Regions from separate parts of the Halopseudomonas maritima genome, predicted to be linked through region 3. Evidence: predicted binding sites of a transcription regulator. Region 3 holds the regulator's gene; each other region holds the start of a gene.

Evidence for each region. Region 3 encodes FliA, which starts transcription of late flagellar genes. Its sites were predicted from a motif close to CTAAAGTTTNNNNNNNNNNNGCCGNTAA; they were not measured.
Region 1: HV822_RS10275 (methyl-accepting chemotaxis protein) is a predicted target of FliA. The motif match lies at 1,445-1,472, and genes of this name have one in related genera.
Region 2: HV822_RS14470 (methyl-accepting chemotaxis protein) is a predicted target of FliA. The motif match lies at 3,219-3,246, and genes of this name have one in related genera.

What each region holds. Positions count from the first base shown of each region.
Region 1 covers NZ_CP079801.1:2,233,067-2,241,146, forward strand. Annotated here, with positions in the region: gene HV822_RS10275 (methyl-accepting chemotaxis protein) at 1-1,312, opposite strand, end outside; gene HV822_RS10280 (calcium/sodium antiporter) at 1,567-2,538, shown strand; gene HV822_RS10285 (VC0807 family protein) at 2,634-3,347, shown strand; gene HV822_RS10290 (aminotransferase class V-fold PLP-dependent enzyme) at 3,589-4,713, opposite strand; gene HV822_RS10295 (DUF4334 domain-containing protein) at 4,865-5,371, opposite strand; gene HV822_RS10300 (TetR/AcrR family transcriptional regulator) at 5,416-6,021, opposite strand; gene HV822_RS10305 (ABC transporter permease subunit) at 6,194-7,060, opposite strand; gene HV822_RS10310 (ABC transporter permease subunit) at 7,057-7,956, opposite strand; gene HV822_RS10315 (ABC transporter ATP-binding protein) at 7,953-8,080, opposite strand, start outside.
Region 2 covers NZ_CP079801.1:3,126,691-3,134,770, reverse strand. Annotated here, with positions in the region: gene HV822_RS14485 (CPXCG motif-containing cysteine-rich protein) at 1-135, shown strand, start outside; gene HV822_RS14480 (putative signal transducing protein) at 138-398, shown strand; gene HV822_RS14475 (SOS response-associated peptidase) at 395-1,045, shown strand; gene HV822_RS14470 (methyl-accepting chemotaxis protein) at 1,030-3,165, opposite strand; gene HV822_RS14465 (hypothetical protein) at 3,294-3,440, opposite strand; gene HV822_RS14460 (M48 family metallopeptidase) at 3,552-4,358, shown strand; gene HV822_RS14455 (7-cyano-7-deazaguanine/7-aminomethyl-7-deazaguanine transporter) at 4,536-5,192, shown strand; gene chrA (chromate efflux transporter) at 5,211-6,542, opposite strand; gene HV822_RS14445 (DsbA family oxidoreductase) at 6,606-7,256, opposite strand; gene HV822_RS14440 (DUF1272 domain-containing protein) at 7,371-7,607, shown strand; gene HV822_RS14435 (LysE family translocator) at 7,607-8,080, shown strand, end outside.
Region 3 covers NZ_CP079801.1:3,291,733-3,299,812, forward strand. Annotated here, with positions in the region: gene flhA (flagellar biosynthesis protein FlhA) at 1-515, shown strand, start outside; gene flhF (flagellar biosynthesis protein FlhF) at 576-1,949, shown strand; gene fleN (flagellar synthesis regulator FleN) at 1,979-2,806, shown strand; gene HV822_RS15310 (RNA polymerase sigma factor FliA) at 2,803-3,540, shown strand; gene HV822_RS15315 (chemotaxis response regulator CheY) at 3,762-4,139, shown strand; gene HV822_RS15320 (protein phosphatase CheZ) at 4,167-4,952, shown strand; gene HV822_RS15325 (chemotaxis protein CheA) at 5,116-7,347, shown strand; gene HV822_RS15330 (protein-glutamate methylesterase/protein-glutamine glutaminase) at 7,424-8,080, shown strand, end outside.

The DNA of each region.
Region 1 (8,080 bases), 1.1 Mb from region 3:
CGGCGCCGGTCTGCACATCGTTGATGATCTGCTGGATTTCCGAGGTCGACTCGGCGGTGCGCTGGGCCAGGGTGCGTACCTCGTCGGCCACCACGGCAAAGCCCCGGCCTGCCTCGCCTGCGCGGGCGGCTTCAATGGCCGCATTGAGGGCCAGCAGGTTGGTCTGCTCGGCAATCCCCTGAATCACATCCAGCACCTTGCCAATACGCGTACTGTCGCCTTCCAGGCGCTGAATCACGTCGGTGGTGTGGTTGATCTGTTGCAGCATTGCCTGCATGGCCGCAATGGTCTGCTGCATCACGGCGGCGCTCTGCTGGGCGTTGTTGTCGGCGTCGTCGGCGGCATGGGCCGCTTCGGCGGCGTGCTGCGCGACCTGTACGGCGGACGCTGACATTTCCTGCATCGCGGTGGCCACCTGGTCGGTGCGCGAGAACTGGTCGCGGCTGCCCTGGGCCATACGGGTGGCAATGGTGTTCAGCTCGCCGCTGGCGCGATCCAGCTCGCCGGTACTGCGCTTGAGCTGGCCAAAGGTGCTCTCAAGAAAGTCGCGTAGCTGGTTGGCGGCGCGGGCCAGGGTGCCCAGCTCGTCGTGGCGGTGGCTGTTGACCGGCTGGCCGAGGCGGCCCTGGCTCAGTTGCTCAATCTGCCGTATCAGGTGGGTGATCGGGTTGACCAGGCGACGCTCCACCAGCCACTGGCTCAGTACGCCGATCAGGACGGCGGCGACACAGAGGCTGACCAGCCCGATCCACATGGCGCTGTTAGCGGCCTGGTGAATCTGTGTGCTTTGTGCCTGCGCCTGCTGATTGAGGCGCACGGCAAGATCACTCAGGTGCTCGCTGAAGTCCCGGTCAATGCCGCGCGCGGCCTGATCGCCCGCAGTGGGGTCCATGCCGGCAGATTCAAAGGCTCGCAGGCTAGTGCGGTAGGCGGTGCCAAGCGCCTGGTGCTCCTGCACCAGCTGACGGGCCTCGGCCTGCTGGGCGCTGTCGATGTCCAGTGCGGCGATGGCCTGCAGGGTGGTCTGCACGTCTGCCTCGGCCTGTTTAAACTGGTTCCAGTACTTGCTGCGATCGGCGTTGTCGCTGCCGCGCAACAGCACGTTCTTCCATTCCTGCACCTGGGTCTTGAACTCCAGGTTGGCGCGGTTGATCAGGCTCGCGCTGGCTAGCGGACGGTCCAGCAGCCCCTGATAATTACGGACGCTGCCGGCCAGCGTCAGGGTGATGATGAGGGCAACCAGCAGCATCAGAGCGAGGCTGCCGAGCATGAGCGCCAGTGTTTGCTGGCGCAGGGAGCGGTTGATGGCCATGTTCGTACCTTTGGGGGTGCGTACCGGATGGTCCTTCATGCCGGAGGGTGAGGGGTGTTGGCAGCGGCACCGGGCGGGTGGCGAGTCTGAATGCTCGCCCGTCGCGCCAGGGTGCGTTGAGCTGTGCCGGTATTATCGGCTTTGCGCGGAAAATCTGAATCTTTTTGTCACGACTGCGTATGGGCGATGCTGTCACCGTGCGGGCCTTTCATTGATAATGGGCGCCGTTTTTCATTTTGCACAGGAATCTGAACATGCTGTTGGCACTTGCCGCCGTTATTGCCGGTTTGGCTCTGTTGGTGTGGAGCGCAGATCGCTTCGTGGATGGCGCGTCAGCGACGGCGACCCACGCCGGCATGCCGCCGCTGCTGATCGGTATGCTGATCATCGGCTTTGGCACCTCCGCGCCGGAAATGGTGGTCTCGGCGCTGGCCGCCGGGCAGGGCAATCCGGGGCTCGCGCTGGGCAACGCCTATGGTTCGAACATCACCAATATCGCATTGATCATCGGTCTGGTGGCGATCATCAGCCCGATCAAGGTGCACTCCCAGGTGCTGCGCAAGGAGTTGCCGATTCTGCTGGGCGTGACCCTGCTGGCCGGCTATCAGTTGCTGGACGGCAGCCTGTCGCGCAACGATGCCTGGGTGTTGCTGGGGGCGTTCTTCCTGCTGATGGGCTGGTCCATCGTTGAGGGTATGCGCAGCAAGGACGATGCCCTTTCCGGAGAGTACGCCGAGGAAGTGGCCAGCCACGCCATGCCACTGAACAAGGCGCTGTTCTGGCTGATTTTGGGGCTGGTGCTGCTGATTGCCAGCTCGCGTCTGCTGGTCTGGGGCGCTGTCTATATCGCCGAAGGGCTGGGTGTCAGTGACCTGATCATCGGTTTGACTATTGTGGCGATTGGCACCTCGCTGCCGGAGCTGGCCTCATCGCTGGCCGCGATTCGCCGCAACGAGCACGATCTGGCGCTGGGTAACGTGATTGGCTCGGGCCTGTTCAACACCCTCGCGGTGGTGGGTATCGCCGCCGGTATCGCGCCGCTGGCGGTGGAGCCGGTGGTGCTGTATCGCGACTGGGTGGTGATGTTTGCTCTGACCTTCGTGCTGCTGGTCATGGGTATTGGGCGCATGGGCAAGCAGGGCACCATCTCCCGTTTCAACGGCGTGCTGCTGCTGGCAACCTACGTCGGCTATACCGCTTATCTGGTTAGCACCATGCTGACCTGAGCTGTCAGTGCATGGTCGCTGGCGCACCGCTGGGAGCGGAGCGCCAGCCTGTGTATGATGGCCCTTTCCCGTCGCCAGAGACCCTTTGCCCCGCCATGTCTGATGCCCATCCTGCTCCTGCGCAGCACAAGCCGCGTCCGTTGATCGACCTGCTGGTCAGCATCATCATCCCGTCGATCATTCTGATGAAACTCAGCGGTGAAGCGCAGCTGGGCGCCGCCAATGCGCTGATCCTGGCGCTGGCGCTGCCGGTTGGCTGGGGCCTGTTCGAGCTGGTGCAGTACCGCAAGTTCAACTTTATCGCGGCGCTGGGCGTGGTCAGCGTGCTGCTGACCGGCGGGATTGGCCTGCTGCAGCTGGATAACAAGTGGCTGGCCATCAAGGAGGCTGCGGTGCCGGGGGTGCTCGGGCTGGCGGTACTGATCTCCACCCGTACCCGCTATCCGCTGATTCGCACCATGCTCTACAACGAAAAGGTGATCAATGTCGCCCTGGTGCAGGAGCGCCTGCAGCAACGGGGGCAGGTGGACATATTCAACCTGCGGCTGTTGCGTGCCACCTACTTTCTGGCCGGCACCTTCTTCTTTTCCTCGGCAATGAACTACATCCTGGCCAAGTGGATTGTCACCAGTCCGGCCGGCACCGAAGCGTTCAACGAGCAGCTGGGCCAGCTGACCCTGGTCAGCTACCCGATGATCGCCATTCCCTCAATGGTGATGATGATGGGCATCCTCTTCTACCTCTGGCGCACCATCCACGGCCTCACCGGGTTGGGGATGGAGGAGATTATGGCGCAGCAGAAGGGCTAGCGACGCTAGCCAGCCGCAAGCCGCAAGCCGCAAGCTTCAAGCAAAACCCGCACGGTGTTCAGTCGTGCGGGTTTTCTTTTGGCTGCATGGGGGGGCACGCAGTGGTAGATGGCGTCAGCAGAACTGCATGCTGCGCGGCAGCCAATCCCGGCGCACAAACAAAACCCGGCATCGAGACCGGGTTTGCTTGTAGCTTGCCGCTTGTGGCTTGTCGCTGCTTTTACCGCTGCGTTTACCGCGCCTACAGCGCAGCAAAAGCCTCTCTCAGCGTGGCGACGGTGCGCTCGGGGTTGTGCAGCTTGTCTAGGCCGAACAGGCCCAGGCGGAAGGTTTTGAAGCCTTCTGGCTCGTCACACATCAGCGGTACGCCGGCGGCGGTCTGCAGGCCGAGGGGGGCGAAGGCCTTGCCGCTCTGGATGGCGTCGTTATCGGTATAGCTGACCACCACGCCCGGCGCGCCAAACCCGTCGGCGGCAACGCTTTTGTAGCCCAGCTCCTGCATCAGGCCGCGTACTGCAGTACCGAGGGCCAGCTGCTCCTGCTTGACCTTGTCGAAGCCGTAGTCGCGGGTTTCCAGCATGGTGTCGCGGAACGCCTTGAGGGCGTCGGTGGGCATGGTGGCGTGGTAAGCGTGACCACCATTTTCGTAGGCCTGCATGATTTGCCGCCATTTCTTCAGGTCGGCGGCAAAGCTGTTGCTGGTGGTTTGCTCCAACACCTGCTCGGCACGCTCGCTGAACATCACCAGTGCGCTGCACGGCGAGGCGCTCCAGCCCTTCTGCGGCGCGCTGATCAGCACGTCGATACCGCAGGCCTGCATGTCGACCCAGACCGTGCCGGAGGCAATGCAGTCCAGCACGAACAGGCCGCCAACCTCGTGCACGGCATCAGCTACGGCGCGCAGGTAGTCGTCGGGCAGGATGATGCCGGCAGCGGTTTCAACGTGCGGGGCGAACACCAGGTCGGGCTTGCTGGCGCGGATCTCGGCAACCACCTGGTCGATCGGCGCGGGTGAAAAGGCCGGTTGCTGGCTGTTGTCAGACTTGGCAGCCTTGAGCACCACTTCGTTGGCCGGGATGCGGCCCATCTCGAAGATCTGGCTCCAACGGTAGCTGAACCAGCCGTTGCGGATGACCAGACACTGCTTGTCCTGGGCGAACTGACGGGCAACTGCCTCCATGCCGTAGGTGCCGCCGCCGGGAACCACCGCAACCGCGTGGGCGTTGTAAACGCTCTTGAGCGTTGTGGAAATGTCGCGCATGACCTGCTGGAAGGTCTGGGACATGTGATTGAGCGAGCGGTCGGTGAAGACAACTGAGTATTCGAGCAGGCCTTCAGGGTCGATGGCAGGGACCAGTTTGGACACGGGGTTTCTCCAGACAGGTGACAGGAAAACGCCGGCAAAGCCGGCGTTGATGTGCCGCCCATGCTACCCCGATTCAGAGCCGCGCGCAGTGCAGAAAAGCGGCGAATTGTTAAGGAGGCGCGGATTCATTCCGCCTGCGCCGGCACTATTGTTATTGCGCGTCGCGCGTCAGGTGAAAGAAAAACTCCAGCGGCTTGCCCTTGATGTCGCCCAGGCCGATGACCAGGTCATCGTTGACCTTGCGGAAGTAGTCGATAATCGGCTGCTGGTCATAGATCAGCGCCGCCGATACCCTGCCGCCAAAGACCATCTCGCGGATCTGCGCGCGGCCAAGCTTGTCGTAGTTTTGCAGGGCGCCGTCCGGGCCGGGATAGAGGATGGGCTCAACGTCGTTGACGCTGGTGAAGCGCTTGCCGTACCAGTTCAGCGGGTCCGGCTCGGCACCGCCGTCAAACTTGCCGCCGCGCCAGGTGCCCAGCATGAGCTCCAGGCTGACCGGCTCCAGTTGTTTGAACAGCGGCATCAGGGTCTCGGCCGGGTAGGCTTCGCCGCTGTTGATCATCTGCACAAAGCGCTCTTCGGCCTCGCCGGCCAGCGCGCCGGTGCTGAGCGCTGCGTCCAGGCCCGGCGCACTCAGGGTTGGTGCTGTCTTGTTCATCGTTGCTGCCTCGTCGTGTCAGTGACGCAGCAGGACGTTCGAGGTCAGCCGGTCAGCATCGACCAGCACGTGGTGCAGGCGGCATCCAGATCGGCCTGTTCCAGCGTCAACAGGCCCTCGCGCTCGCACTTGATCAGGTTGGCAAAGCAACCCCAGACCATGGCCATCAGTACCTCGGCGCGCAGGTCGCTGCGATACACCCCTTGAGCCTGATAATCCCGGTATTGGCTGACCAATGGCGCAAAAAACCGCTGCTCCAGTTGCCGGCTTTCGCTGTCCAGGTAGGGGCGATGGTCCTGCATTTCCAGAAACCGGTAGGTATCCGGGTGTTCGCGGCTGTAGCGGATCATCCGTTGCCAGACCAGGCGAAACTGCGCCTCGGCATCCAGGGTGCGATCCAGCCCATCGAACAGCAGGTCACGCTTGAACTGCCGCTGCTCGCGGAACAGCTGGTTGACCAGAACGTCCTTGCTGCTGAAGTAGCGATAGATGGTGCCGGTACCCACGCCGGCCTTGTTGGCCAGCGCAGGCATGGGAACACCGTTGACGCCACCCTCGGCAAACACCGCCAGGGCAGCACGCAGAATGGCCGACCGCTTGTCCTTGATGCGTGGACGGGCGTTGGGCTTGGGGCGTGTCGGAGTTGTCATCTGCGCATTCTAGTCACTATCGCCGAAGGCTGAACAGTGCCCGTGAGGATGCTGCGCAACCATGCAGAATGAATGTTCATTCTGTATGGTTAGCCTAACCTGCGCCGCAGGGTGTTGCCAAGAGGGGGGGGGAGCGGGCAGCTGGGCAGGCCGTGAGGCCTGCCCAGTGTTTTCAGTTACGACGGCTGTCGATGACGGCCTGCCAGGTGATGGCCTCTTCCTCGGCAGGTGGTTGGCTGCGGCGCTTTTCGGCGCTGCGAGCGATCAACCAGCCGATCAGGGTAAAGACCGACACCGCCAGCAGAATCAGACTGGCAACCGCGTTGATTTCGGGCTTCACGCCAAGGCGCACGGCGGAGAAGACTTCCATCGGCAGGGTGGTGGAGCCGGGGCCGGAGACGAAACTGGCCAGTACCAGGTCGTCCAGCGACAGGGTAAAGGACAGCAGCCAGCCCGCCGCGATCGAGGGGGCAATCATCGGCACGGTGATCAGCAGGAAGGTTTTCCACGGCCGCGCACCGAGATCCATCGCCGCTTCTTCAACCGACTGATCCAGCTCGCCCAGACGGCCGCTGACCACCACCGCGACGTAGGCAGTACAGAAGGTCACGTGGGCGATCCAGATGGTGACCATGCCGCGCTCAGCGGGCCAGCCGACCAACTGCGCCATGGCTACAAACAGCAGCAGCAGCGACAGACCGGTGATCACTTCCGGCATGACCAGCGGCGCAGTCACCAGCCCGGAGAACAGGGTGCGGCCACGGAAGCGCTTGATGCGGGTCATCACAAAGGCGGCCAGGGTGCCCAGCGCCACCGCCGCGGTGGCGGTGAAGAAGGCGATCTGCAGACTGCGTTTGACCGAGTTCATCAACTGGGTGTTGTCCAGCAGGCCAACGTACCAGTGCACCGACCAGCCGCCCCAGACGGTAACCAGGCGCGAGGCGTTGAACGAGTAGATGACCAGAATAATCATCGGCAGATAGATGAAGATCAGGCCCAGCCAGAGCATGACGGTGGAGAAGGAGGGACGCTTGCTCATGACTTCTTCTCCATTTCCTTGGCTTGGTTGTAGTGGAACAGCGCCAGCGGCACGATCAGGATCACCAGCATGACAATCGCCAGCGCCGAGGCTACCGGCCAGTCGCGGTTATTGAAGAATTCCTGCCACAGCACCTTGCCGATCATCAGGGTTTCCGGGCCGCCCAGCAGTTCGGGAATCACGAACTCGCCGACCACCGGGATAAACACCAGCATGGAGCCAGCGATGATGCCGGTTTTGGACAATGGCACGGTGATGCTCCAGAACGCCTTGATCTTGCCGGCGCCCAAATCCATGGCGGCTTCCAACAGGCTGTGGTCGTGCTTGACCAGGTTGGCGTACAACGGCAGCACCATGAACGGCAGGTAGGCGTAGACCACGCCGATGTAGACCGCAGTGTTGGTGTTGAGAATCTGCAGTGGTTCGCTGATCAGGCCGAGGCCCATGAGCACCGAGTTGAGCAGGCCGTTGTTGCTGAGAATGCCCATCCAGGCGTAGACGCGGATGAGGATGGCGGTCCAGGTCGGCATCATCACCAGCAGCAGGTAGACCAGCTGCTTTTCCTTGGGCGCACGGGCGATGGCGTAGGCCATCGGGTAGCCCAGCAGCAGACAGATCAGGGTCGAGAAGAAGGCGATCTTCAGCGAGCCCAGATAGGCCGACAGGTAGAGGCCGTCCTGGCTGAGGAAAATGTAGTTGCCGAGGTTCAGCGCGACATTGAGTTTCTGCTCGACGTACTGAAAGATCGGCTGATAGGGAGGAATGGCGATCGCGGCTTCCGAGAAGCTGATCTTCAGCACGATGGCGAAGGGCAGCAGGAAGAACAGGAACAGCCACAGGTACGGGACGCTGATGACCCAGAAGCGCCCGGGCGGTGTCAGGCGTGGCATTTTCATGAGTGTAGAATGACCCCGCTGTCGTCATCCCAGCTGATGTACACCTCGTCGTCCCAGGTGGGACGGGGCAGCCGGCGTTCGGAGTTGGCAAAGAAGGCCTGCACCAGCTTGCCGCTGTCGAGCT
Region 2 (8,080 bases), 170 kb from region 3:
TTGCTGGACCTGACCGGCGGCGCGCAATCCTATGTCGAAGACTGTCAGGTCTGCTGTCAGCCGATATTGGTCAATCTGTGGATCGACGAACACAGCGACGAAGTGCACATCGACCTGCGCCGGGAACAGGACTAAGCATGCAGCGCGTTTACAGCCCGGCCGATCTTGCCGAAGCCAACCTGCTATCGGGCATGCTGGCAGCCCATCACATTCGCAGCCACATCAGCGGCGGTTACCTGCAAGGGGCGATCGGCGACCTGCCGGTACACGACCTGCTTGGGCTCTGGGTCGAGGATGACGACCTGCTGCGCAGCCAGCAACTGATTCACGACTACCTTAGCGCCAGCCCGCTGAATGATGAAGATGAGTGGCAAGGCGCCGGGGAGCCACAAGCATGAGCGGGCGTCTGGCCCAGTTCAGCCCGCCCCATAGCCAACTGCCCGCCGACTGGAAACCCAACTGGAATCTGGCACCGGGCAAGCCAGCGCTGATCCTGCGCAAACAGGCCGGGCAGATGGAGTGCGTGCAGGCGCTGTGGAATTTGACTCCGGGTTGGCTCACCGACCTCAGCCGCGCGAGCTTTTCTGCGCGCGCCGAATACCTGCATGAGAAACCGATGTTCCGCCAGGCATTCGCCCAACGGCGCTGTCTGATCCCAGTCGACGGCTACTTTCTCTGGCTGCGGCAGGGCGCCCGCAAGCAGCCCTGGTATCTACGTCGAAAGGAAGGCGGTCTGGCGCTGGCGGGCCTGTGGGAGAGATACCAACTCGATGATGGGCAGTTCTGGGACAGCTGCGCGCTGATCACCGTACCCGCCAAGGGGCTGGCCAGCCGCTTGGGTGACCGCATGCCCGCCGCACTGAACAGCGGCGAGCAGGCGATCTGGCTGGCCGAGCGCACCGCCGTCAGCGCCTTGCAACCTTTGCTGCTGAACGCCGAGGGGCGCATCGAGATGATCTACCCGGTCAACCCCGCCGTAAGCAACCCGACCACCGCCGGGCCGCATTGCTGCAACCCGAGCGGCCCTGCTCAAACTTTGAACTGATTAATCAGGCGACGCTGATGCTCAGCCAGCTTGGTCAGTGAGCCACTGGCCTGCGAGGCTTCATCAGCTCCCTTGGCCACCGCCTTGGCCACGGTATCAATGGTGGTGACGTTGCGATTGATATCCTCGGCCACCGCGCTCTGCTGCTCGGCTGCACTGGCAATCTGATTGTTCATATCATTGATTACCGACACTGCCTGCGTGATAGACGTCAGCGCCGCGTCAGCCTCCTCGGCCTGCAGCACGCTTTGCTCGGTGCGGTTACGGCTTTGCTCCATGACCTTGACGGTGTCACGGGTGCCATTTTGCAACTGCTCGATCATGGCCTGAATCTCGGCCGTCGAGTTTTGCGTTTTCTGCGCCAGGTTGCGGACCTCATCGGCCACCACCGCAAAACCACGGCCCTGCTCGCCGGCCCGCGCCGCCTCGATGGCCGCATTCAGCGCCAGCAGATTGGTTTGTTCGGCGATGCCGCGGATGGTGTCGAGGATGCCGGTGATGTTCTCGCTGTCACGGGCCAGCGCTTGCACGCTGTCTACCGCACGCTGGATATCCTGCGACAGGCTCTGAATGGCCTCAGAGGTTGCCTTGACCACCTCACGACCATGGCTGGCCGAGCCATCGGCGTTGTGAGCGGCACTGGCGGCCTGCGAGGCGTTACGCGCCACATCCTGCGCAGTCGCCGTCATCTCGGTCACAGCGGTAGCGACCAGGTCAATCTCGCTGAGCTGACGCTGCACACCATCGTTGGTACGCATGGCGATATCGGCCGTGTGCTCAGAGGCATCGGTCACCTGCTGCACCGAGCCCACCACCTCACGAATCATGCCCTGCAACTTGTCGAGAAACGCATTGAAGCCGCGAGCGATGGCGCCCAGCTCATCCTCGCGGTCAACCTCCAGACGCTTGGTCAGATCACCGTCTCCCTTGGCGATGTCGTCCAGCATGGCGACCAGCGCCCGCGCCGGGCGCGCCAGGCCATACCCTACCAGCACCATAACCACCACGCCGGCTACCGCGACCAGCAGCCCGATCAGGGCCAACCACAGGGTGTTGGCCTGGCGCTGGTCATTCAGCTCGGACTCCATCTGGTTAAAGCCCGCCATGGCGACATCGAGTGGCAGGCTGATCAACAATGCCCAGCGCGTTTCAGTTTCCCCGAGCGACACCGGCATGCTCAGCTCAATGCGCCCGGCCGCCTCGTCAAGCAGGTACGTCGGCTCATCACTCAGACCGTTCAAACGCTCCAGCTGCGCCGCACTCAGCACCCGATCGGCAGGGTCGCCGGGTTGCGCGTCATCTCCGGTGTAAGCGACCAGACGACCAGCAGCGCTGACCAGCACCTGCTGTCCTGCACCATCGTAGAGATCCTGGTTGTTGCGCTGCAGCAGCTGCTGCAGAAAATCCATCGACAAGTCCGCGCCCGCGACCCCCATAAACTCACCGTCTGCGATGATGGGCACGGTGAATGACGACAGCAATACGGTGCGTCCGCCCACTTCATAGGGGGCGGGCTCAATCACACAGGCCTTCAGCGTCTCGCGCGGGCACAGGTAGTACTCGCCGGCACGCACACCGTTTTCCAGCAGGTCATTACTCTCCATGTTGCCGAGCGGTTCGATCGCCAGGCTGCCGTCATCATTGCGATACCAGATCGGCATGTAGCGCCCAGTACCATCGTAGCCGTCGCTTTCAATACCAACGAAAAAGCTGTCCAGGTTGTCCAGCGAGTTGGGCTCCCAGCCCACGTAGGCATCCCACAGCGAGGTGTTCTGCTCCAGCGTCATGCGGATGACCCGGGTCATTTCTTCACGCCCCATCATCAGCGCCGGCATACCATCGCCCTGAATTTGCCCGAGCAGACTGTTGAGCTGGGCCAACTGGGCCGCCACGGTCAACGGGTACTCCAGCCGCTGCTGGATACGCGCCTGCTGGCCACGAGCAATCGCCATCAGGCGATCCTCAATCAGGTTTTCGGCCAGTCCATGGCTGCGCTCGTGCACCAACGCCTGGTTGCGCTCGGCAGAATAGAGCGAATACAGGGTCATCACCCCAACCGCAATAAACAGGCAGGCGCCGGCCAGAACGGCGATCGACAGCTGAATGGACCTGAATTTCATGAAATACCTCTATTCTGGACAGCAGGGCGTGAAAAGATACCGCTTCAAGGGGGGTATCGGCCAGCGAGGAAAAATCTGCAGTGTTGTGAATACTTTAGCTATTTACTGCGGTCCAACCTCCAGAGCCGTCACTGACCGGCTGCAATACCGTGGCCGGCGTCGGTGAAGCTGTACAGGCGGTAGGTGACAGCATTCAGGATGCCGCCGACCAACGCCGGGCAGCACTGAGCCGCGCTGCGTAAAACGTGACCATGACAACACAGGTAGTTTTTCAACAGTCCGCCCGGGTCTGTTACCCTTTTGACGTCACCGGCGCCACACCCGCTGTAGTAACGCAGCGCAGCCGTCCGGTCCCTGTTTCTCCAGACACCAAGGAAGTATCTGCCATGCGACTGCGTTTCCTTCTCTGCCTACCACTTGTTGCGCTGGTTGGCTGCCAGAGCGTTCAGACCACCCAGGGTGGTAACGTTGGGGTTAGTCGAACCCAGTACATGATGAGTGGCCTGTCATCTGATGAGGTCAACCAGATGGCGGCCGAGTCTTATCAGGAGACCTTGGCCGAAGCCAAAAAACAGGGGCTACTCAATACCAACGCCACCACCGTACGCCGGCTCAACAGCATTGCGGCCAAGCTGATCAACGAGGTGCCACACTTCAGGCCGGACGCCAGCAACTGGGATTGGGAAGTAAACCTGATCAAGAACGACCAGCTCAACGCTAGCTGTGCCCCTGGCGGCAAGATCCTTTTCTACTCCGGCATCATCGACCAGCTGGAGCTAACCGATGCCGAAATTGCCCAGATCATGGGCCACGAGATCGCCCATGCTCTGCGTGAGCACGGCCGCGAGGCCATTTCCCGCGCCTACGCAACGCAAATGGGCACGCAACTGGCAAGCGCCCTGCTGGGCTTGGGTGAAGGCGGCAACCAGGCGGCTCAGATGGCCGTGCAGTACGGTCTGACCTTGCCCAACAGCCGTTCAAACGAAAGCGAGGCCGACCTGATCGGTCTGGAACTGGCAGCCCGCGCCGGCTACGACCCGAAAGCCGCCGTCAGCCTCTGGCAGAAGATGCAGGCGGCCTCTCAGGGCGAACCGCCAGCGTTCATGAGCACCCACCCCTCCTCTGCCGGCCGAATTCAGGCACTGCAGGCGGCGGCTCCTCAGGTACAGGCGCTGTACGAAGCAGCCAGATAATCGCCTACCGAGCGGCGAGCCCGCCTTGGGCCCGCCAGTCGGAAGCACGCAAATTCACTGGTCAATTGCCGCAATATCGGTAGAATTGCGCGCCGTTCATACCGAACGACATGGGTTCCCTCACCCCATTTGACAAAACGGCGGACCAACCGGTCCGAATCGTAAAAAGGACAGACCATGACCGCACTTACGTCCGGCATGCAGCGCCGCGCGCTTGCACTGCTGATCAGTTTTCACATCGCTATCATCATCGCCAGCAACTATCTGGTGCAGTTGCCGATCACCCTGTTCGGCTACCACACCACATGGGGCGCCTTCAGCTTTCCGTTCATTTTCCTGGCTACCGACCTGACCGTTCGCCTGCTCGGCAAACAGGCCGCTCGCCGCGTCATCGCGCGCGTCATGCTGCCGGCGCTGGTGGCTTCCTACGTCGTGTCGGTGGTATTTCAGGAAGGCAGCTACCGGGGCATCGACGCACTGCTGTCGTTCAACGAGTTTGTGCTGCGCATCTCGCTGGCCAGCTTCGTAGCCTATGTACTGGGCCAACTGCTGGATATCCAGGTGTTTGATCGTCTGCGCCGCATCAAAGCCTGGTGGATTGCGCCGAGCCTGTCGACCGTGCTCGGCAACCTGGCCGACACCTTCGCGTTTTTCTCAGTGGCCTTCTGGCACAGCAGCAACCCCTTCATGGCCGAGCATTGGGTTGAGATTGCCACCGTGGATTACGTCATCAAGCTGATCATCAGCCTGTTGCTGTTCCTGCCGCTGTACGGTGTGCTGCTGCGCAGCCTGCTCAACCGCCTCGGCGGCCCGGCGGCCCCCAGCGCGGCCTGAACCAGACCTGCCAGAGACTCAGGGCAGCCAGCCGACGACGCCCAACAGCAGACCTGCTGCGCCACACAGCAGCAGGGTCTGCAGGGCCGTCCAGCCGCGCCAGAACACCAAGGTCGCCGCCACCACGGCAATGCCCAAAGCCAACCAGTCAGGGCCCACGCCCTGGGGCATGAAAACGTGCCAGGCAAAGAACAACGCCAGATTCAGAATCACCCCCACCACGGCTGCACTGACCGCTGTTAAAGGCGCGCTAAAGCCCAGCTCACCGCGGGTTGCCTCAATCAACGGCGCACCGCCCAGCACAAACACAAAGGACGGCAGAAAGGTAAACCAGCACACCAGTAGTGCCGCCAGCGCGCCGCCGGCCAGCAGTTGATCTGGCCCCAGTACCTGTCCCAGATAGCCACCGACAAAGGCCACAAAGGCTACGACCATAATCAACGGCCCCGGCGTACTCTCGCCCAACGCCAGGCCATCGATCATCTGCAGTGGAGAAAGCCAGCCGAACTGCACCACCGCGCCCTGGTACACGTAGGGCAGCACCGCGTAGGCACCACCAAAGGTCAGCAGCGCCGCCTTGGTGAAGAACCAGGCCATCTGAGTCAGGGTGCCGTCCCAACCTACGCTTGCCGTCAAAACCAACATTGGCAGACACCAGAGCAGCGCCCCCACCAACAGCAATCGCAGCAACCGCATACGGCTAAAGCGCGCGTGTTCAGGGGTCGGAGTGTGGTCATCAATCAGCGCCGGCGCAGCAGATGCGGATACCGAGTCACCGCCACCGGCGCTAAAAGCTGCGGGCCGCCAACGCGCGCCCAGCGCTCCGGCCAGTGCAGCGCCCAGCACGATCAGAGGAAATGGTAGCCGCAACGCGAATATGGCCACAAAGGCCGCAGCGGCAATCAACCAGAGCCAGCGGTTACGCAGCACCCGGCCGCCAATGCGCCAGGCGGCCTGGAACACAATCACCACGACCGCCGGCTTGATCGCATAGAACAGACCAGCCACCCAGGGCACCTGACCGAACACCAGATAGACCCACGCCAGCAATATCAACAAACCCAACGAAGGCAGAATAAACAGCAGCCCTGCCACCACGCCGCCCCAGGTGCGGTGCAACAGCCAACCCAGGTAAGTCGCCAGTTGCTGCGCCTCCGGGCCGGGCAGCAGCATGCAATAGTTCAGCGCATGCAAAAACCGCCGCTCCGACAGCCAACGCCGCCGGCTCACCAGCTCCTCGTGCATCAAGGCAATCTGCCCAGCCGGGCCGCCAAAACTGATAAAACCGAGCTTGAGCCAGAACGCAAACGCCGAGCGCAGGCTGGCCGGGGCTGGATTCTCGTGGGTCATGAAGTCACTATCCGAGCGTAGATGCCAGTCAGTATGCTGTCACAAGATTGCAAAATGACTGCACTAGCCCGCAGACTCGCTCGCCACCTCGCGCAAGGCCTGCACAAGATAGTCCGGCTCCTGCGCACCCGAGATCAGATAGCGGCCATTAATCACAAAAGCCGGCACCGACGAGATACCGGCTTGCTGCCACTTTGCCTCATCGGCGCGCACGATATCGGCAAAGCGGTCACTGTCCAGCACCTGCTCAGCCTCCGCCGTATCCAACCCGGCCGCGCCCACCGCCTCCAGCAAGACGTCTTTATCGCTGACGTTCTTGGCTTCACCAAAGTAGGCATCGAACAGCGCCTGCTTCATCGCCGTCTGCCGGCCGTGCTCGGCCGCCCACTTGACCAGCCGGTGGCCATCAAAAGTGTTGGCGGTGCTGCGTTCCTGCATGTGGGTAAAGTTCAGCCCCAGGTCGGTGGCGATACGGATCATGTTGTCCTGCGCCGCCCGCATCTCGGCTTCCGTGCGGCCGTATTTGCGCGACAGCGCCTCGACGATCGGCATGGGTCGCTGATTCGGGTCCGGGTTGAGCTCAAAGGCATGCCACTCAACGCGCCCTTCAATCTCACCCTCTAGCGCGGTCAGTGCCTGTTCCAGGCGGGCATAGCCGATGGCGCACCAAGGGCAGGCGATGTCGGAAATGATATCAATGGTCAGGCTTGGCATGGGCTTGCTCGCATCTGTAAGAAGTCAGCCGTCAGCGTATACCCTTGCCAGGCAACTTTCACCGCGCATCAGCCGCTGCTATAACAACGAATAACTCCACCCTCAGAATTCGCCATGCTGCAATTACGCCCCAACTGTGAGTGCTGCGACACGGACCTGCCGGCCGATGCCGGCAACGCCATGATCTGCAGCTTTGAATGCACCTTCTGCCGCGACTGCGCCCAGCAACGCTTCGCCGGCCGCTGCCCCAACTGCGGCGGAGATCTTGTCACCCGCCCTATTCGACCCACGTCACTGCTGCAGCGCTATCCTGCCAGTAGCGAGCGCGTACGCAAGGTGCATGACCGCTGATGAGCCTTGCAGCCTGGCTGTCACTGTTTCTGGCCCTGGTTGCCCTCGCGATGCTACCCAGCAGCAGCGTTGCCTTGGTGGTGATTCGCAGCGCCGAGCGGGGTATCAGCCACGGCCTGGCTGCCGCAGCGGGAATTACCCTCGCAGACCTGCTGCTAGCCGCACTGGCACTGGCCGGCTGGCAGGCAGCAATGGAGAGCCTTGGCTCCCTGTTCCAGCTGCTGCGCTGGCTGGCGGCGGCCTATCTGATCTGGTTTGGCTGGACGCTCTGGCACAGGCAGCCGACAACCCGCCCAATACCTAACGCTGCAGGCAACTGGGGTGCCAGCCTGCTGGCCGGGCTAATGTTGACCCTGAGCGATATCAAAGCGCTGGTGTTTTATGCCAGCTTCTTTCCATTATTTGTCACCGCCCCACTGTCGCCGCTGCTATGTCTGCAGGTACTGGGCACCACTGCTGTCGCGCTGTTGCTG
Region 3 (8,080 bases):
CGGGGCTGATTTCGCTCTCCAACCTGCTCAAGGTGCTGCAGGGGCTGCTGCAGGAGCAGGTGCCGGTACGTGATATTCGCACCATTGCCGAGGCCATCGCCAATAACTCGGGCAAGAGTCAAGATACCGGCGCCTTGATCGGCGCGGTACGGGTCGCGCTGTCGCGCTCCATCGTGCAAAGCATTGTGGGGCTTGACTCCGAGCTGCCTGTGATCACCTTGGAGCCTAGGTTGGAACAGATGTTGCTTCAGAGTCTGCAGAAGGCCGGGCAGGGCACTGATGACGGAATGTTGTTGGAGCCGGGCATGGCCGAGAAGCTGCAACGCTCGCTGTCAGACGCGGTACAACGGCAGGAGGTGCAGGGTAAGCCGGCAATTCTGCTGGTGGCCGGGCCGATTCGCATGATGATGGCCAAGTTTGTCCGCTATGCGGCGCCCGGAGCCCATGTACTGTCCTACCAGGAAATACCCGATAGCAAGCAGGTCACCATCATTGCGACGGTAGGCCAGAACTAGCAGCACCGAATGATTGAGACATCTGCCCCGGCAGGTGACCGATAAGCGACGAGGTCAGCCATGAAAGTCAAACGTTTCTTTGCCGCCGATATGCGCCAGGCGATGAAGCAGGTCCGCGATGAGCTGGGCGCCGATGCGTCCATCATTGCCAACCGCCGGGTGGCTGGCGGCGTCGAACTGACGGCTGCGCTTGATTACGAGGCGCCGCGCCTGAGTGCGCCAACGCCCGGCCTGGATCAGGAGCTGAAAAAAACCCAAGAGCGCATCGTTGCAGCCCGGGCCGAGCTGGAAAGCGGTGAAATGGCGTCGCACGACCAGCCGCTGGTCAACCGTCAGCTGTTTGGTGAAAGTACCCGTCACGCTGCGCGCCAGGGCTCGGCTGAAGCACGTGAGCTGCTGGATCGTCTGATCCAGGAGCCGACCGAGCTGGCCAAGCCGGCGCCCGCTGCCAGTCGCCGTGCCCCTGATGCCGAGCAAACGCCCGCCGCTGATGTTGACAGCGTTGGCCTGAGTGCCATGCGCGCCGAGCTGGCGGGCCTGCGCGAGATGCTGGAGTCTCAGCTGGGCGGTTTGGCCTGGGGCCAGCTCAACCAGCAAAAGCCCAAGCAGGCAGGTCTGTGGCGTCGCCTGACCCAGATGGGTCTGCCGGCGGAGATCTGCCAGGGGCTGCTGCGTCAGGTTTCTGACGTGAGTGATGTGCGCCAGGCTTGGCGCATGCTGCTGGCGCACCTGGCGCATCGCGTCCCTGTGTTGCGTGAAGAACCCATTGATGCTGGCGGTGTGATTGCCCTGGTTGGCCCCACTGGCGCCGGCAAAACCACCACCCTGGGCAAGCTCGCTGCCCGCTATGTGTTGAAGCACGGCAGCCAGCACGTTGCGCTGGTAACCATGGATACCTACCGCATCGGTGCCCACGAGCAACTGCGCACTCTGGGGCGTATTCTGAACGTGCCGGTCAAGGTGGTAGACGACAAGCAGAATCTCAGCGACGTGCTGGCTGACTTTGCCGGCAAGCGCCTGGTATTGATCGATACCGCCGGCCTGCAGGCCAATGATCCTTATCTGCGTGGCCAGCTCGATGCGTTGGCAGAGCAAGGCCGCCAGGTGCGCAACCTGCTGGTGCTGGCGGCGACCAGCCAGCACCGGGTGATGAAGGCGGCGTACCACAATTACAAATCCTGTGGCCTGTCCGGTTGTATTCTGACCAAGGTGGATGAGGCCGCGACGCTGGGTGAATCGCTGGGGCTGGCTATGGAGCAAGGTTTGCCGGTAGCCTATCTGGCAGATGGCCAGCGAATCCCGGATGATCTGAGCAAGGCTGTCGGCCACCAACTGGTCAGTCGCGCGGTCAGCATGGCGGGTAACGAAGCACCGGCCGATCAGGCCATGGCGGACGTGTTTGCCGGTATGATGCATACCCAGCGAGCAGGCTAAGTATTCAACAAACAAGGTATCCAGCGCAGATGGGCAGCAATCACCCGGTTCAGGTAATCGCAGTCACCGGCGGCAAAGGCGGCATCGGCAAGACCAATGTGTCAGTCAACCTCAGTCTGGCGCTGGCCGACATGGGGCGGCGCGTGGTGTTGCTCGATGCTGACCTTGGCCTGGCCAACGTCGACGTGTTGCTCGGCCTCAAGCCCAAGGCGACGCTGGCCGATGTGCTTGAAGGCCAGTGCGACCTGCGTGACGTCATGGTCAACGGCCCAGGCGGCATCCGTGTCGTGCCCGCTGCATCCGGTGCGGCCAACATGGTCAGCCTGAGTGCGCAGCAGCACGCGGGCCTGATCCAGGCGTTCAGCGAAATCGGCGACAATATCGACGTGCTGATTGTCGACACCGCCGCCGGTATCGGCGATTCGGTCGTCAGCTTTGTGCGTGCTGCGCAAGAAGCGCTTGTCGTGGTCTGTGACGAGCCCACCTCGATTACCGACGCATACGCGCTGATCAAGCTGCTTAATCGTGACTACGGCATGACCCGTTTCCGCGTGTTGGCCAACATGGTCGGCACACCGCAGGAAGGGCGCATGGTGTTTGCTAAGCTGGCCAAGGTGACTGATCGCTTTTTGGATGTCGCCCTGCAGTACGTTGGCGCTGTCCCCTTTGACGAGGCGGTGCGCAAGTCTGTCCAGAAGCAACGCGCGGTGTTCGAGGCCTTTCCGCGCAGCAAGGCCTCGTTGGCGATTCGGGCAATTGCCCAAAAGGTGGATGCCTGGCCACTACCGGCCAATCCCCGCGGTCACCTAGAGTTCTTTGTCGAGCGCCTGGTGCAGCCGGCAGGAACCGGTCTATGACGGCACAGGTTGGCAGATTGAACATGTATACACGCGCTCAGGGCTCGGCAGAGCAGCAGGATCGCCTGGTCGAGCAGTATGCCCCGCTGGTTAAACGTATTGCCTACCACTTGCTTGGACGCTTGCCCTCCAGCGTCCAGGTTGAAGACTTGATGCAGGCCGGCATGATCGGCCTGCTGGAAGCCTCCCGCAAATTCGATTTTGGCAAAGGCGCCAGTTTTGAAACCTACGCTGGTATCCGTATTCGCGGCGCCATGCTCGATGAGGTGCGCAAGGGCGATTGGGCCCCCCGTTCGGTGCATCGCAATACCCGCATGGTCAGCGATGCAATGCGCGCTGTGGAGGCGCGACTGGGGCGTGACGCTAAAGATCACGAGGTTGCCGCCGAATTGGAGATGAGTCTGGAAGAGTATTACGCCATTCTCAGCGACACCGCCGGCAGCAAGCTGTTCAGTTTTGACGACCTGCTGGAAGCCGGTGCTCCGGCAGATGTGCAGGGCGATGAGGAGCCGTTGAGCGGCTTGCAAGACGAGCGTTTTCGCGCGGCGCTGGTAGAGGCAATCGACGGCCTGCCCGAGCGCGAGCGGTTGCTGCTGTCGTTGTACTACGACGAAGAGCTGAACCTCAAGGAGATCGGGGCGGTGCTGGGCGTCAGCGAATCGCGGGTCAGTCAGTTGCACAGTCAGTGCGCGGCGCGCCTGCGGACGAAGCTGACAAACTGGCGAAATGATTGATTTTGTCGCCAACATCCGGACAATGCTCGGATTGCCCGACTGGCAAAAGGCCGGCAGGGTGCGGTAACGGCACATAAGAAGGGCGCGTCCGAACAGGCAGTTGGCAGCAGTTTCCTGTTCAGAGCATCTTTCTACGGCTTGTGTGGCCATTGGCAATGGGTATCTGGGAGTGCAGGCCTGCACTTTTCCTGGTTTGTACGGAGGTCGACTTGGACAAGAATATGAAAATTCTCATCGTTGATGATTTTTCGACGATGAGGCGCATCATCAAGAACCTGTTGCGCGACCTTGGGTTTACCAACACGGCTGAAGCCGACGACGGCAGCACCGCGTTGCCGATGCTGCAGAGCGGCAACTTCGACTTTCTGGTGACCGACTGGAACATGCCCGGTATGAGCGGCATCGATCTGCTGCGCGCGGTGCGCGCTGACGAACGTCTCAAGCACCTGCCTGTGCTGATGGTGACGGCCGAAGCCAAGCGCGACCAGATCATCGAGGCGGCTCAGGCTGGCGTGAACGGCTACGTGGTCAAACCTTTCACTGCGCAAGCGCTGAAAGAAAAGATCGAGAAGATTTTCGAGCGGGTGCAGCCCAAATAACATCCAGCCGGGGTACAGGTTATGGCTTTGAGCAAGGATCCCGGTCAGGCAACTGCCCAGGAATTCGAACATTCACTCAAGGACAACGCGCGCCAGCTGGTGGACCACCTTGAGAGCGGCGATTTTGCCGAGGCGTTGCTGGTTATCCACGCCATCAATCAGGCGCGTGATCGTGGTTTGTATCATGAGGTTGGCCAGCTGACCCGCGCGCTGCACAACGCCATTGTCAATTTTCAGATCGACACCACCCATGCCTTGGGCGGTGACAATGAGTCTTCCAAGATTTCCGATGCCTCCGACCGCCTGGACTATGTTGTCCAACTGACCGACAAGGCAGCCAATCGCACCATGGACCTGGTAGAAACCAGCGCCCCCAAGGTCTCTGAGCTGGGCCAGCAGGCCAGTGCGTTGAAGGCTGACTGGCAGCGCTTGCAGCGGCGTGAAATGGCGGCCGACGAATTTCGCGATCTGTATCGTCGTGTCGGCGAGTTTCTCGATCGCACTGAGAGCGTCAGTAGCGATGTCTCCTCCGATCTGAACGACATTGTCATGGCGCAGGATTACCAGGACCTGACCGGTCAGGTGATCAAGCGCGTTATCACCCTGGTGCATGATGTTGAGCAAAGCCTAGTCAGCCTGGTACGTATGGCCGGTCAGGTGGATCGGATCACTGGCATCAGTCACGTTGATCTTGGCGAGACAAAAAAAACCTCTTCCAGGGGTGAAGGTCCGCAGATTCATGCCGATAAAAGAGAAGACGTTGTTTCCGGCCAGGACGAAGTTGATGACCTCCTGTCCAGTCTGGGTTTCTGACTCCTGCCGCAACCGCCGTATCCTCAGCCGGCGCCGTCCGGCTGGCGGGGGTGAAATCAGGTGCCTGCCGAGCCGCAACGTTCAATAACAACGGTGTGCGTAGCACGCAAGTACGGGTGGCGCCAAACCGTTTACCGATAACACGCCCGAGGGGAGTGGGTGCATGAGTTTCGAAGCGGATGAAGAGATTCTCCAGGACTTTCTGGTCGAGGCCGGGGAGATTCTCGAGCAATTATCCGAACAGTTGGTTGAGCTGGAAAACCGGCCCGACGACATGGATCTGCTCAATGCCATCTTCCGCGGCTTTCACACCGTCAAGGGCGGCGCCGGCTTTCTGCAGCTCGATGCTCTGGTAGCGTGCTGTCACATTGCGGAAAACGTATTCGATATCCTGCGCAAGGGCGAACGCGCCGTTACCTCCGAGCTGATGGATGTGGTGCTACAGGCGCTGGATACCGTCAACAGCATGTTCGATCAGGTTCGTGAACGTCAGGAGCCGACCCCCGCAGATCCTGCCTTGCTTGATGCGCTGTCGCGGTTGGCGCAGCCTGCATCGGCTGACGAAGCGGCTGCTGAGCCCGAGCCTGAAGCTGCAGCAGTCGCATCCGAGGTTGTCGAGGCAGCGGCGGTGGCGACGCCAGCGGCTGCTGATAACGGCGACATCACCGACGACGAGTTTGAGCAGCTGCTAGACGCGCTCCATGGCGATGGCGGCAGCCCCTCTGCGGCGCCGGCGGCAGCCGCAGCGACCGCGGCGACCGCGGGCAGTGATGATATTACCGATGACGAGTTCGAAGCGCTGCTGGATCAGTTGCACGGCAGCGGCAACGCGCCCGCCGCGGTCAGCAGCCCTGCGCCTGCGGAGTCGGCGTCTGACGACATCAGCGACGACGAGTTTGAGGCGCTGCTGGACGAGCTGCATGGCAAGGGCTCGGCGCCCGGCCAGCAGAGCGCGGGTCCTGCTGCTGCGCCAGAGGCGACAGACGCAGATGCATCGGATCACATTACCGATGACGAATTTGAAGCGCTGCTGGATCAGCTGCATGGCAAGGGTAGTGCGCCGGGCGCTGTGGCTGCCGCTGGCACGCCAGCCAAGCCGACGCCAGCTGCGCCACCCGCTGCCAAACCTGAACCCAGCAAACCGGCGCCAACACCTCAATCGATGGCCAAGGCGCCTGCTCCGCCAGCGCCGTCAGCGAGCAAGCCAGCCGCGGAGGCGCCCGCCGCCGATACCACGGTGCGTGTAGATACCGCCCGGCTGGACGAAATCATGAACATGGTTGGCGAGCTGGTGCTGGTGCGTAACCGCCTGGTCCGCCTGGGCGTGGCCAGCGGCGATGAAGAGCTGGGCAAGGCGGTGGCCAATCTGGATGTGGTGACCGCCGACCTGCAGATGTCGGTCATGAAGACCCGCATGCAGCCGATCAAGAAGGTATTCGGCCGCTTCCCCCGGGTGGTACGTGACCTGGCGCGTAACCTGAAGAAAGAAATCAACCTTGAGCTGATCGGTGAAGAGACCGACCTGGACAAAAACCTGGTCGAAGCGCTTGCCGATCCGCTGGTGCACCTGGTGCGTAACTCGGTTGACCACGGCATTGAACTGCCGGCTGAGCGCGAAGCCTCCGGCAAGCCGCGCACCGGTAAGGTCGTGCTGTCGGCCCAGCAAGAAGGTGATCACATCCTGCTGACCATTGTCGATGACGGCAAGGGCATGGACCCTGAGGTGCTGCGCACCAAAGCAGTCGAGAAGGGCATGATGGAGAAGGACGCGGCCGATCGCCTGAGCGACAGCGAGTGCTTCAACCTTATCCTGGCCCCCGGCTTTTCCACCAAGACCGAAATCTCCGACGTGTCGGGCCGTGGTGTGGGCATGGACGTGGTCAAAACCAAGATTTCCCAGCTCAACGGCACCATCAATATCGAGTCGACCAAGGGGCAGGGCTCGCGCATTGCCATCAAGGTCCCGCTGACGCTCGCCATCATGCCGACGCTGATGGTCATGCTGGCCGATCAAGCCTTTGCCCTGCCGTTGGTCAGCGTGAACGAGATCTACAGCCTGGACCTGTCGCGTACCAATGTGGTGGACGGCCAGGAAGTCATCATCGTGCGTGAAAAGGCGCTGCCGCTGTTCTACCTCAAGCACTGGCTGATGCCGGGTGTCGAGGATACCAGCGACCATTCCGCCGCCAGTGTGGTGATCGTGTCGGTCGGCACCCAACGGGTTGGCTTTGTTGTCGACCAGCTGGTTGGTCAGGAAGAGGTGGTGATCAAGCCGCTGGGGCGCATGCTGCAGGGTACCGCTGGCATGGCCGGCGCCACCATCACCGGCGACGGACGCATTGCGCTGATTCTGGATATCCCCAGCCTGCTCAAGCGCTACGCGCGACGCATGTGATAGCCTGAGCTAGGCGCCACAGAGCGGCGCCGTCGATTTTTTTACTTCATGTGCAGGATGCAGTTCGGGAGAGGGTATGGCGGTTAAGGTGCTGGTGGTCGATGATTCGGGTTTCTTTCGCCGCCGGGTGACTGAGATCCTGGCAGGTGACCCGCAGATTCAGGTGGTGGGTACGGCCACCAATGGGCGCGAGGCCATCGAGCAGACTCTGGCGCTGCACCCTGACGTAATCACCATGGATTACGAAATGCCGATCATGGATGGCATCGAAGCCGTCCGCCAGATCATGCAGCGCTGTCCTACACCGGTCATCATGTTCTCCTCCCTGACCTATGAGGGGGCTCGCGTTAGTCTTGATGCACTGGACGCCGGCGCCGCTGACTATCTGCCGAAGAACTTTGAGGATATCTCGCGCAACCCGGATAAGGTGCGTCAATTGCTGTGCGAACGCGTTCAGGCGCTGGCGCGCACCAACCGGCGCTCCCTGGGGCTTGGCAGCAGCGTGCCCGCAGGGCCGCCCGCCAGTAGCCTGAGCGCTCCGGCGCGCAGCATCGGCGGCCATGCAACAGCCGCAGCGCCGCGCCCTGCTGCGGCTCCTACCACGCCAGCGAAAACCAGCCCGGCGCCGCGTAAGCGCAGCTACAAGCTGGTAGCCATTGGTACCTCAACCGGCGGCCCGGTGGCGTTGCAGAAAGTTCTCACCCAGTTGCCAGCGAACTTCCCGGCACCCTTG